DNA from 2 places in the Arthrobacter sp. NamB2 genome. Region 2 is predicted to be linked to the other one. Evidence: riboswitches for the same ligand, from Rfam matches in the RefSeq annotation. Region 2 holds a riboswitch; the other holds the start of a gene.

Region 1 (5,881 bases), on a different contig from region 2:
GCGGCCGGTCCGTCCTCAAGGACAACCCGGACGAGCTGCGCCGGCGCATCGGGATGGTCTTCCAGCAGTTCAACCTCTTTCCCCACAAGACCGTGGTGGACAACGTCTCGCTGGCGTTGCGCAAGCTCCGGAAGATGCCGGCGGACGAAGCGCGGGACAAGGCACTTGCGCAGCTGGACCTCGTGGGACTCAAGCACAAGGCCGACGTCCGGCCGGGCAACCTGTCCGGTGGACAGCAGCAGCGCGTCGCGATCGCGCGCGCACTGGCGATGGACCCGGAGGTCATGTTCTTCGACGAGGCGACCTCCGCTCTCGACCCGGAGCTGGTCAAGGGAGTCCTGGCCCTCATGGCGGACCTCGCCGCGGCCGGAATGACCATGGTCGTGGTGACCCACGAGATGGGCTTTTCCCGCAACGTCTCGGACACGGTCACCTTCATGGATGGCGGCGTCGTCGTGGAGTCCGGCCCTCCGGCCGCGATCTTCGACAATCCGCAGACACCCCGCCTGAAGTCGTTCCTCTCGGACGTCCTCTAGGCACCACGGCGGATCATCGCGCACCCCATCGAAGGACGGCGGTCGACCCGGTCAGGACAGGATGAAGTTCCACGTCCCGGCCAGGACGGCCGCCGTCACCGCGCCCGCAGCGATCAAAAGCCCGACGACGGCGACGACCGCGTCAAGCCGGGCGTAGGTACTCTCGCGTGCCCAGGTGCGCGTCCCGCCACCAAACCCGCGTGCCTCCATCGCCGTCGCGAGGCGGGTGGCCCTACGGATCGCCTGCACGATCAGCCCGAAGGACTGTCCCAGCAGGTTGCGCGTCCGGGCGACGATCGAGCCGTCCGACCCGATGCCGCGGGCGTGGCGGGCCAGCCCCAGCGTCTCCCACTGCTCCACGAGCAGGCCCGCGAGCCGTAGCGATGCCAGGCCGCCCAGGACGAAGCGGTGGGGCAGGTGGAGCTTCTGGGCCAGTGCGTCGGCGAGGTCGGTGGGGTCCGTGGTGAGGAGGATGAAGATCCCCGGCAGCGCGAGTGCCAATGCCCTCAGCCCGACGGCGATTCCGGCGGTGACGGACCCCTCGGTGAAGAGGAACGGGCCGACGTCGAGCAGGACATTTCCGGTCTTCTCGGCGAGCAGTGCCGTGCCGTAGGCGCCGATCACCGCGGCGACCAGCAGGGGCCAGATCCTCCGTGCCAGGCCCCACACACTGATGCCCAGCATCGGCATGAGCGCGAGTTCGCAGGCCAGGACCACCGCCGCGCTCACCCAGTCGATGCTCACGAGGAGGGCAAGGGTGATGGCGACGGCGGCGAACAGCTTGGAGACGGGGTTGGCCCGCACCAGCGTCCTCCCGGTCAGAACGGGTGTCAGGTAGTCGTTGCTCACTGCGCCACCAGCCGTCCCGCGCCATCCGCGATGCGCAGGGTCGCGCCGCCGAGCTCCGCGATGTACTCGGTGTCGTGGGTCACCGAGAGGACGGCGACGCCGTCGTGGATCAGTTCCCGCAGCAGGGTGACGAGCTCTGCCCAGGTTCCGGCGTCCTGCCCGAAGGTCGGTTCGTCGAGGATCAGGATCCGCGGTGCCGTGGCGAGCATCGTCGCCACGGACAGCCGGCGCTTCTCCCCACCGGACAGCGTGAAGGGATTGGCCTCCAGCAGGTGGGTGAGGCGAAGACGCTCGGCGATGTCGGCGGTGCGTCGTGGGTCGTCGTTCCCGCCGACCCTCCGCGGGCCGAACTCGAGTTCCTCGGACACCGTCGCGGTGAGGAACTGGTGCTCCGGCTCCTGGAAGACGGTCCCGATGCGCTGCACGAGCTGCGACGAGCGCCACCGGAAGGGGTCGGTGCCGGCCGTGCCGGCGAGGGTTTCCGACGCGTCGAGCCTTCCCGAACGCGGGCGGAGCAGACCGCCGAGGGTGAGGGCCGCCGTGGACTTCCCGGCACCGTTCGGCCCGGTGATGCTCAGGGCTTCCGCAGTCCGCACCTCGAGCCGGAGGCCCTCGACGGCGGCTGGCCCCCGCTTCGTCCGAGCGACGGTCAGGTCGCGGCTCGACAGCAGTACCTCCCCGCCTGTGCCCGGCAGGGGGCCGCCGACGGGAGGCTGCCAACCCGGGACCCACACGCCCGCCGCGGCCAGGCGGTCGCGCGTGCGTTCCTGACCCAGCACCGCTGCGGGCGCGCCGTCCGCGAGGACCCCTCCCCCGGCGTCGAGCACGATCACGCGGTCGACGACGTCTGCCCACACCGCGACCCGGTGCTCCACGACGACGAGCGTCGCCCCGGTGCGTTCGAGGACACGGACGACGGCGTCGCGCACCTCCAGCACGCCGTCGGGGTCGAGGTTCGCGGTGGGTTCATCGAGCAGGAGCAGCCCCGGTTCCATCGCGAGGACGGCAGCGAGCGCCAGGCGCTGCTTCTGCCCGCCGGACAGCGCAGTGGTCGGGTGATCGAGTGGAAGGTCCAGCCCGACGTCGTCGAGCGCGCGTCCCACGCGCTGCCAGATCTCGTCGCGGGGCACGGCGAGATTCTCGGCGGCGAAAGCGACCTCGTCACCCACCCGTGCCAGGACCACCTGCGTCTCAGGGTCCTGCAGCACCAGCCCTGCACGTCCCCGTGCGGCGGCGGGCGCGGCGTCGTCGAGCAGCAGCTCGCCCTCCTGCTCGCCTTCGTCGCTGGATCCCAGCACCCCTGCCAGCCCGTGCAGCACGGTGGACTTGCCGGCACCGGACGCGCCGAGAAGCAGCACCCGCTCCCCCGCCTGGATGTCGAGGTCGAGGTGGCGAGCCGCGAAAGCTCTGCGGCCGGCATGGCGCCAGCCCCAGCCCCGGGCACGGACGTGCACTGCTCCCGGGGCCGGAGCGTGCGCTGGTGTCACACGTCCGCCGTGCGGCCGGCCGCGAACGAGGACAGCACCCCGGTCTTCGCGAGTCCGCGCATCGCCAGCCAGGACAGCAGCCCTGCGATGACGACTCCCGAGATCGCGGCGAAAAGCGTGTATATGAGCTTGAACTCGATCGTCCAGAGCGCGTTGTACATGATGTTCTCGCTGATCGCGAGGGCGAGGCCTGCGACGAGGCCGGCGAGCAACGCCACGGGCAGGTTCCACTTCCGGTACAGGAACAGCAGGAAGACCAGTTCTGCCCCGAGTCCCTGGATGAGGCCGGACACCAGGACGAGGATGCCGAACTGCGTGCCGATGAGGGCCGATACCGCCGCTGCCAGCACTTCGCAGTAGAGCGCGGCTCCGGGCTTGCGGATGATGAGTCCGCCCAGCACACCGGCGATGAGCCATCCGCCGGAGTACAGGCCCGCCAGGGGCGGGAACCCTGCGGTGAGCAGGCTGATGCCGGAGTAGCCCGCGGACCAGGCGAAGAAGAGGACGCCGACGGCGACCGCGATGACCGAGGCCACCACGATGTCGACGACGCGCCACTGGCTTGAGCGCGGGGTGGTGCCCTTGAGGGCTGTTGGTGAAGCCATGATGATTCCTCCTGAGGTACAGGAGGGGATAGCGCGGGGCTGCAGCGGAGGCAGCGCACAGCACTCTGAGAACTCGACTCCCTTCGCCGGTACTAGCCGGATCAGGTTCGAGGGTCTGCGGCGGTCCGCACTCTCAGCGCCCGTTCCGCAGCCAGCTGCGGATCGGCGCTCCCCTGTCGTTTGTTGGTTGAGCGCTACCGATCCTACACCTGCTGCCTACTCCCTGCATGGCTCCTGAGCCGCGGTTAGGCTAGGCGCAGGACTATCGGATCAAAAGGAGAAACCATGCAAGTAGTGTTCAAATTGCTCGGTGTAGGCATGAGCGTCGGTGCCGGATACGTGGGGACGAAGCTCGTGGACTTCCTCTGGGAGAAGATCACGGGCGAGGCGCCCCCCAAGAGCAAGGACGGGCTGGAAAACACCCTGCGCTCCGCCCTGGTCTTCGCCATCATCTCCGGAGCCGTCAGCACCACCATCCAGGTGCTGACCAACCGCTCCACGCAGAGGGCGATCGAGCGATTCGCGAAGACCCGCGACCTTACCTGATACGCATCATCGGGAGGAGGGGCACGAGCCGTCGTGCCTCTCCTCCCTTTTCATGCCTCCTTCTCGGACTGCCATGGCAGCCCTTCGGGTCGCCGACAACCCCCTCGAGCGCGCAGTGGACCGGTGAGGGGTAGTGGGTCGTCCTGCTCCCGTACGGGCAGTGCGCTCGCAGGGATGACACCGTTCGCCTGCCGTTCCTACTCAGGGATGACGCGCCGGCCGCGCCATCGGCCTAGCGTTGAAGGGTCGGAAGAAGGAGGAGACATGCGGTTCGTCCACAGCAGGGCCCTCTGGTTCCTTGCCACCATCCTTGTCGTGACCCCGATCCTCGTCGCAGCACACACCGAGACCGGCCGGGCGCTGCAGTCCGCGGTCCTGTACAGCGTCGTGACGGCAGCGGCCATCGGGAGCCTGAACGCCTCGCTCCTGGGCCGGAAGCAGCCCGCCCGCCCGTAGCCCGTGGACTGCCGCAACGCGGAAGCAGGAATGACGAGAGGAAGTATCGCGCGGGATGACTGGCCTGTTCAGAGCCGGCCGAAAGCATCCGTTCCATGGGCCCGAAGATCCATCAGGATGGCGTAGGGAGCTCCTGCGACCAGGTCAGCAGCGCGCTCGAGAACATCGGCCACATGCCCGCACGGACTGTCGTGCCCTGCGCCCAGGTCAGGGGGGCCATGCCAAGGGCGATCATGCCGGGGCGGGCCCTGCCATTAGATGTTTTCGGGATCGTGATTGTTTGTGTGCCCCTAGCTCCATGCCGCGCTGAGCCGAGTCTACGGATAGAAGAAGGGCTCCGAGTAGGTGGCTGCCGGGCCTCTGGATTCCGGTCGCGGCCACGTGCAAGGACGACGGCGGCCGGCCCCTGGGCAGGAGGGAACCGGCCGTCGTCGTCCTGCTCTTAGGAAACGGACCTAAGCTTCGGACACCTGCGCTGCAAGATTGGCCAGCGTCGAGTCCAGCGCGTCCTGCGACACCTCAGGGAAACTCAGCTTCTTCAGGGTTTCCCTGTCAGTAACGCCGGACCAGTCGTAGGTGACGGACACCTCGGTGGAACCGGGACCGGCTGTCTCGAACCGCCACACCCACTCCCACCCCGGAGGCTCCTCCCCCGCCGGCGCAGTTTTCCATGCGAGTAGCTTGTTCTCGTCATAGCCCACCACATGGTTGTCCGTCTGATAGTCACCGCCCATCTTGTCCCAGTTCTGGTTCATGGTGAACATCTGGCCCACGGCGGTGATGCGGTCGGACTTGCTGTCCGACTGCACCATTCCGGAGCCGTCCAAGGCAGCGTGGTGCGCCGGATTCGAAAGGAAGGTGAAGATGGCGTCGGCCGGTGCATCGATCGTGCGGCTTGCAGAGATACGTGTGTCGTTCATCGAGCGCGTGCTCCTTCGGATTGTGGGAGACGGGTTTTACTTCGCGTCGCCCGGCGAAGATTCATCGGGGATCGAGCCTGCCATCGACTCTATGCCCTCGCCGGTGTTACGTGTGTCCTGCACGCGCCTTGCCATTCATCACCACAGGACCCCTTGAGGCCGCTATAGATGGCGCGGTGTTCTGCGTGACCGAGCGCTGGCTGCCGAACGGAACGCTGCATCACGACTCGGCTTGGCCCAACGGACATGCCGAAGGAACCTGCGGATTCAGCAGGCGGACATCGGCGCTATGAAGTCTGGATGTTCACTGACGTGCAGCAGCGCCCGGTATCGGGGTACCCCCCGACGCCGGGCGCTGCTGTTTTTTCATGTCCTGGTGTGTCCCTCCCTCACCAGGGAGGACCATACCAGGGGTGTATCGGACCTACTGGTCCTTGCGGCGTGTCCTGGCCACGTCCAGTGCGCCGGCTCCGAGGAGCAGG
Region 2 (5,881 bases):
GAAGGACCCGGCGGGGCTTCGTCGTGACGAGCGCCTTAGTCCAGCGCGTGTACCTGTTCCTAGTGCACCAGGGCGGGCGAGTTCTCAGTCTCCTTCGGCGCTCGCACGAAGAACGAGGCGACGATGGCGAGCAGGAAGATGATCGCGCCGTACATAAAGGCTGCCCGGATGCCGCCGGCCAGGGCCGCTTCGGCATCGACGCCCGAGTCGGCCAGGGAGGTGCTCCGGATGGTCATGACCGAGATGAAGAGCGCAGTACCGGCGGCTCCCGCCAGCTGCTGGGCGGTACCGAACACGGCGCTGCCGTGCGAATACAGAGCCGGTTTGACGGACCCCAGCGCAGACGTCAGGAGGGGAGTGAACATCAGGGCCAGGCCTACGCTCAAGGCGACGTGCGCCACCAGGACCATCCCGGTGGGCGTCGTCTCGGTGAGTTGCGTCAGCGACCAGAACACGGCGCTGACCAGGAATGCTCCGGGCACCAGGAGGATGCGTGGGCCGCGGCGGTCGTACACGCGGCCGACGACGGGTCCCAGCAGGCCCATGGCGAGACCGCCCGGCAGGAGGAGCAACCCGGAGACCAGGGGATCCATCCCGAGGACGGTCTGAACGTAGATCGGGATCAGGATGATGGTGCCGAAAAGGGCCATCATGCTCACCGCGATGGCGACGATCGAGATGGTGAAGTTCGCCGAATTGAACACCCGGAGGTCGAGCAGCGCTGCGTCACGCCGCTGCAAGACCAACTGGCGGGTGATGAACAGGGCGAGGCCGGCGAGACCCGCGACGAGTGGAATCCACGCGGGGACGGCGCTTCCGGCCGACGCCTCACCGAGCTGGCTCAGGCCATAGATGATTCCGCCGAAGGCGACGGCGGACAGGATGACCGACGGCACGTCGATGGCCGACCGCCGGGGCGTGGTCACGTTCTTCATCTTCGCCGAACCGACGGCCAGCGCGGCGAGCGAGATGGGCAGGACCAGCCAGAACATCCAGCGCCAGTCGAGCACGCTGAGGATGGCCCCTGAGATGGTCGGGCCGAGCGCCGGAGCCACGGAGATGACGATCGAGATGTTTCCCATGATCTTGCCGCGTGACGCGGGTGGAACGAGCGTCATGACGGTCGTCATCAGCAGCGGCATCATGATCGCGGTGCCGCTGGCCTGCACGACCCGGCCGACCAGCAGGACACCGAATCCCGGTGCCAGCGCGGCGATGAGTGTGCCGAGGCTGAAGAGTCCCATCGCTGCCATGAACACGGGACGCGTGTTGTACCGCTGCAGCAGGAAGCCGGTCACCGGGATGACGACGGCCATCGTCAGCATGAAGGCTGTGCTCAGCCACTGTCCTGCGCCCACCGTGATGCCGAGGTCCTCGACGAGACGGGGGATCGCCACTCCCATGATCGTCTCGTTGAGGATCACGACGAAAGCCGAGATGAGCAGGAGGGTAATGACCAGCTTGTCCCGGGCGGGGAGCGCGCCGGAGACGCCCTGCGCGGAGGCTTGCGGAAGGTGCGGTGACGGACCGGAGCCGGACGGCGCGACGGCCTCCCGGCTCGGGGTCGCGTCGGAGACGGGGGACGGGGGGCTCTGGGTCATGGTGATCCGCTCGGTTCGATCTGCTGTTCAGCACCGGCGGGATCCGTCCGCCGGCGCCGGGGTCAAGGTATTGCGCCGGACCGGTCGCGAAGGTTGACCAGGTCAATCATCTGAACTCCGCGCGCCCGGACTCTATTCCAGAAGTCCGGCCCGTCGTGCGCCGGACCGGCATACCGCGGCGCTGCGAAGGTGGCTGCTCCACTAGCATAGGGCGGGTGCCGCGCCGGAAGAATGGTATTGGCACCACTCCGCCACCTACAGCGCATGATTCTGCCCGGCTTCCCCGACGAAGGAGATCCTCCGTGCCTGATTCCTTCTACCGCGACCTCGGTGGCGGCCGGTTCGAGTCGACGATCAACGCCCAGGGAGCCTGGAACCCGGAGGAGCAACACATGGCTCCCATTTCCGGGCTCATCACGCAGTGCCTGCTGGAGTGCGAGCCACGGGACGGGCTGCACCTCAGCCGCCTGAGCTTCGACATCCTCGGAATGATCCCCCGCGGCGAGTTCGAGATCTCCACCGCCGTCGTCCGTCCCGGCCGGACCATCGAGCTCGTGGAAGCACGGATGGAGGCGGGCGGGCGGACGGCGATCGTGGCGAAAGCCTGGCGCCTCCGGACGCAGGACACGGCAGCCGTCGCCGCGGTCGAGGACCAGCGCATTCCGGGCCCGGAGGACGCGGGGCCGCACGAGGCCATGACGGCCTGGCCGGGCGGCTTCATCAGGTCGCTCGAAGTCCGCGTCCTCCCGGGGCACCGCCCGGGGCGGGGGCAGGTCTGGATGCGGAACCCCTACTCCATGGTCGAGGGCCGGACCAGCCCCGACGTCGTGCGACTCGTGGGCATGGTGGACGCCGCGAACGGGATAGCGCCGCGTGTCGAGCCCGGCGGCAACAGCTGGATGTACCCAAACGTCGACCTGCAGATCCACCTGCACAGGATGCCGGCGGGCGAATGGCTCGGCCTGGACACACGCGTCACGTTCGGGCCGGGGGGAGTGGGCCTGACCTCGAGTGTCCTGCACGACCTCGACGGTCCGTTCGGACGCTCGGAGCAGATCCTCACGGTACGCAAGCTCTGATCCGGCCGGTGCCGCCGGAATGCATGCCACGACTCCGGGGTTGCACACGGAACGGGACGCATCCGCTCGGGATGCGCGCCACCGTAGTCCCCACGCTCGAATGGGGAGTCTCGAGGAAGAGGAACCATGCCGAAAGCGATCTGGAACAACAGGGTCATCGCGGAGTCCACGGACACCGTGATGGTCGAGGGCAACCACTATTTCCCGCCGAACTCCATCTCGCAGGAGTTCTTCGCTCCCACGGACACCACCACGGTCTGCCACTGGAAAGGCACGGCGAGCTATTTCACCCTGACCGTGGACGGAGAGCAGAACAGGGACGCGGCGTGGAGCTACGCGGAGCCGAAAGAAGCGGCGGAGAACATCCGCGGTCACTACGCTTTCTGGAAAGGCGTGACAGTGACCGAATGACCCGCCGACCCATACCAGCCGTTCCAGCAGGCGCATCGTAGAAGGAGTCCTTTATGGAGTACCGGAAACTCGGCAACAGCGGCACCTCGGTGTCCCAACTGGCCCTTGGCACCATGACGTTCGGAGCGGAGTCGGACGAGGCAACCTCCTACGCCATCCTGTCCGGCTATGCGGCGGCCGGCGGAAACCTCATCGACACCGCCGACGTGTACACGGCGGGCGCCTCGGAGGAGATCATCGGGCGATGGCTCGCCAAGAACCCGTCCGAAAGGGACCGCATGGTGCTCGCGTCCAAGGGGCGGTTCCCCATGGGAGACGACGTGAACGACCTCGGCCTGTCGCGGCGCCACCTCCGCCGAGCGCTCGACGCGTCTCTGAGGAGACTCGGCGTGGACCACATCGACCTGTACCAGGTGCACTCCTGGGACCCGCTGACTCCACTCGAGGAGACCCTCGGGTTCCTCGACGAGGCGGTGGTCCAGGGCCGCATCGGTTACTACGGCTTCTCCAACTACACCGGCTGGCAACTCACCAAGGCCGTCATGATCGCTCGCCAGCGCGGCTATTCCCTGCCGGTGACGCTCCAGCCCCAGTACTCGCTGCTGGTGCGCGAGATCGAAGCGGAGATCGTCCCGGCCGTCCTGGATGCCGGAATGGGCATGCTTCCCTGGTCCCCCCTGGGCGGTGGCTGGCTGACGGGCAAGTATTCCCGCGACACCGAGCCCACCGGCGCCACTCGGCTCGGTGAGAACCCCCAGCGCGGCATGGAGGCCTGGGAGAAGCGCAACGCGCAGGACAGGACGTGGCGGATCATCGACACCGTGAGCGCAATCGCGGCGGAGCGGGGCGTCAACGCCTCGCACATCGCGCTTGCCTGGGTAGCGGCCCGGCCAGGCGTCACGTCCGTGATCCTCGGGGCGCGCACGCAGGAACAGCTGGCGGACAACTTGGCATCCTCCGACGTCGTCCTCACAGCCGATGAGCTGCGGCAACTCGACGACGTGAGCGCGCCGACCTTCGGCGACTACCCGTACGGACTGCCCGGGATCGAGCAGCGTAGCCGCCGCATCGACGGCGGCCGCTAGCCGACTTGGAAGCGGCCCGGTATCGGGTTATCGTTCGAGCAGCGACACGGGGTGTCCCTTCAGGGAAGGGGCTGAGATAAGACCCGTCGAACCTGATCCAGCTCATACTGGCGAAGGGATGTCCCGGCGTGCCCCTGGTTCCGCCTGTCCTTTCGCTCCATCCTGCGAGAGGCAGCCATGGCCCAATCATCCACCCACTCGTCCACGCGATCAGCCGGGGAGACACCGACGGAGCAGCTCGCCGATGCTCCCACGGCTGCATCCGTGCACCCCGCGTCCGTGAGCCCCGACCGGCCGGTCACCGCTGAAGCGTGCGCGGAGTTGCTCGGCGACCTGCGCCGAGCGGCGCCGCTGGTCCAGTGCGTCACCAACGCCGTCGTCACCAACTTCACCGCGAACGTCCTGCTCGCCCTCGGGGCGGCCCCTGCCATGGTGGACATCCCCGGAGAGGCCGCCCAGTTCGCACCCGTCGCGTCGGGTGTGCTCGTCAATCTGGGCACGCCCACGGAGTCACAGCGCGCCGCCATGCTCGAGGCGGCCGAGGCCTCCCTGATAGCAGGAACGCCCTGGGTCCTCGACCCGGTTGCTGTCGGCTTCCTGAGTGTCCGGACAGCGACTGCGCAGCGCCTCGTCACGTTCCGTCCCACCATCATCCGGGGGAACGCTTCTGAGATCATCGCCCTGGCCGGTTCTGGAGCGGGCGGACGTGGCGTCGACTCCCTCGATGAACCGGCCGCCGCCCTCGACGCCGCCCGACTGCTCGGCTCGAGGCACGGCTCGGTCGTCGCGGTCTCCGGCGCCGTCGATGCCGTCGTCGCCCCCGATGGTGCTGTTGTCCGGGTGGCCAACGGCAGCGCGATGCTGACGCGCGTCACCGGTGGCGGCTGTGCCCTCGGCGCCGTGATGGCGGCCTTCGCCTCCCTCACTCCGGATGCGCTCCTCGCCGCGACGGCCGCAACCGCCGCCTACACCCTCGCCGCCGAGCGTGCCGCCAGCACGGCGGCAGGACCGGGGACCTTCGCCCCGCACTTCCTCGACGCGCTCGCCGCGATCACGCCGGCCGACGTCGTGCAGGGCCTCAACCTCTCGGACGGGGACTGATGCCGCGGCCGGCCCCGCTCTCCTATCTGCCGCTCTACCTCGTGACCGACACCGCGCTGTGCGCTCCGCGGACGGTGCCGGACGTCGTCGCCGCAGCTGTCGCGGGTGGCGTCACCTGTGTCCAGGTGCGCGACAAACACGCCGGCGGGAGCGCCCTCCTCGATCTCCTCACGGCAGTGGCTGCCGCCGTCGGCGGCCGGGTTCCCGTGCTGATCGACGACAGGGTCGACGTCTACCTCGCGGCTCGCGAGCAGGGAGTGAGGGTCGACGGGGTGCACGTCGGGCAGTCCGACCTGCCCGCAGACGTGGTCCGCCGGATCATCGGTCCCGATGCCGTCGTCGGACTGAGCGCGGCGACAGGGGAGGAGTTCGCCCGCGCGCACGCCCTGCCACCCGGCACGGTGGACTACCTGGGGGTCGGGGCGGTGCACGCGACGGCGACGAAGCCGGATCATCCGTCGCCGCTCGGAGTGGACGGATTCGCCGCGCTCGTACGGGACGTGAGGCTGCCCTGCGTGGCGATCGGCGGCGTCAGCCGCGCGGACGTGGGGCCGCTGCGTCGGGCAGGGGCGGCAGGAGTCGCCGTGGTGTCGGCAATCTGTGC

What was found. A riboswitch is a leader RNA that binds a small molecule or an ion and turns the genes downstream of it on or off. The one in region 2 is predicted to bind thiamine pyrophosphate.
Region 1: linked by a shared signal. The riboswitch ahead of FDK12_RS15315 (ECF transporter S component) and the one ahead of thiM (hydroxyethylthiazole kinase) in region 2 are both predicted to bind thiamine pyrophosphate.

The regions. Positions count from the first base shown of each region.
Region 1 is NZ_SZWI01000010.1:40,064-45,944, forward strand. Features, by position in the region: gene FDK12_RS14685 (amino acid ABC transporter ATP-binding protein) at 1-536, shown strand, start outside; gene FDK12_RS14690 (energy-coupling factor transporter transmembrane component T family protein) at 588-1,385, opposite strand; gene FDK12_RS14695 (ABC transporter ATP-binding protein) at 1,382-2,872, opposite strand; gene FDK12_RS15315 (ECF transporter S component) at 2,869-3,477, opposite strand; TPP riboswitch at 3,539-3,662, opposite strand; gene FDK12_RS14700 (DUF4235 domain-containing protein) at 3,763-4,023, shown strand; gene FDK12_RS14705 (hypothetical protein) at 4,288-4,479, shown strand; gene FDK12_RS14710 (SRPBCC family protein) at 4,935-5,399, opposite strand; gene FDK12_RS14715 (hypothetical protein) at 5,824-5,881, opposite strand, start outside.
Region 2 is NZ_SZWI01000004.1:97,492-103,372, reverse strand. Features, by position in the region: gene FDK12_RS09190 (MDR family MFS transporter) at 60-1,601, opposite strand; gene FDK12_RS09185 (thioesterase family protein) at 1,904-2,680, shown strand; gene FDK12_RS09180 (DUF427 domain-containing protein) at 2,807-3,091, shown strand; gene FDK12_RS09175 (aldo/keto reductase) at 3,145-4,176, shown strand; TPP riboswitch at 4,214-4,312, shown strand; gene thiM (hydroxyethylthiazole kinase) at 4,354-5,277, shown strand; gene thiE (thiamine phosphate synthase) at 5,277-5,881, shown strand, end outside.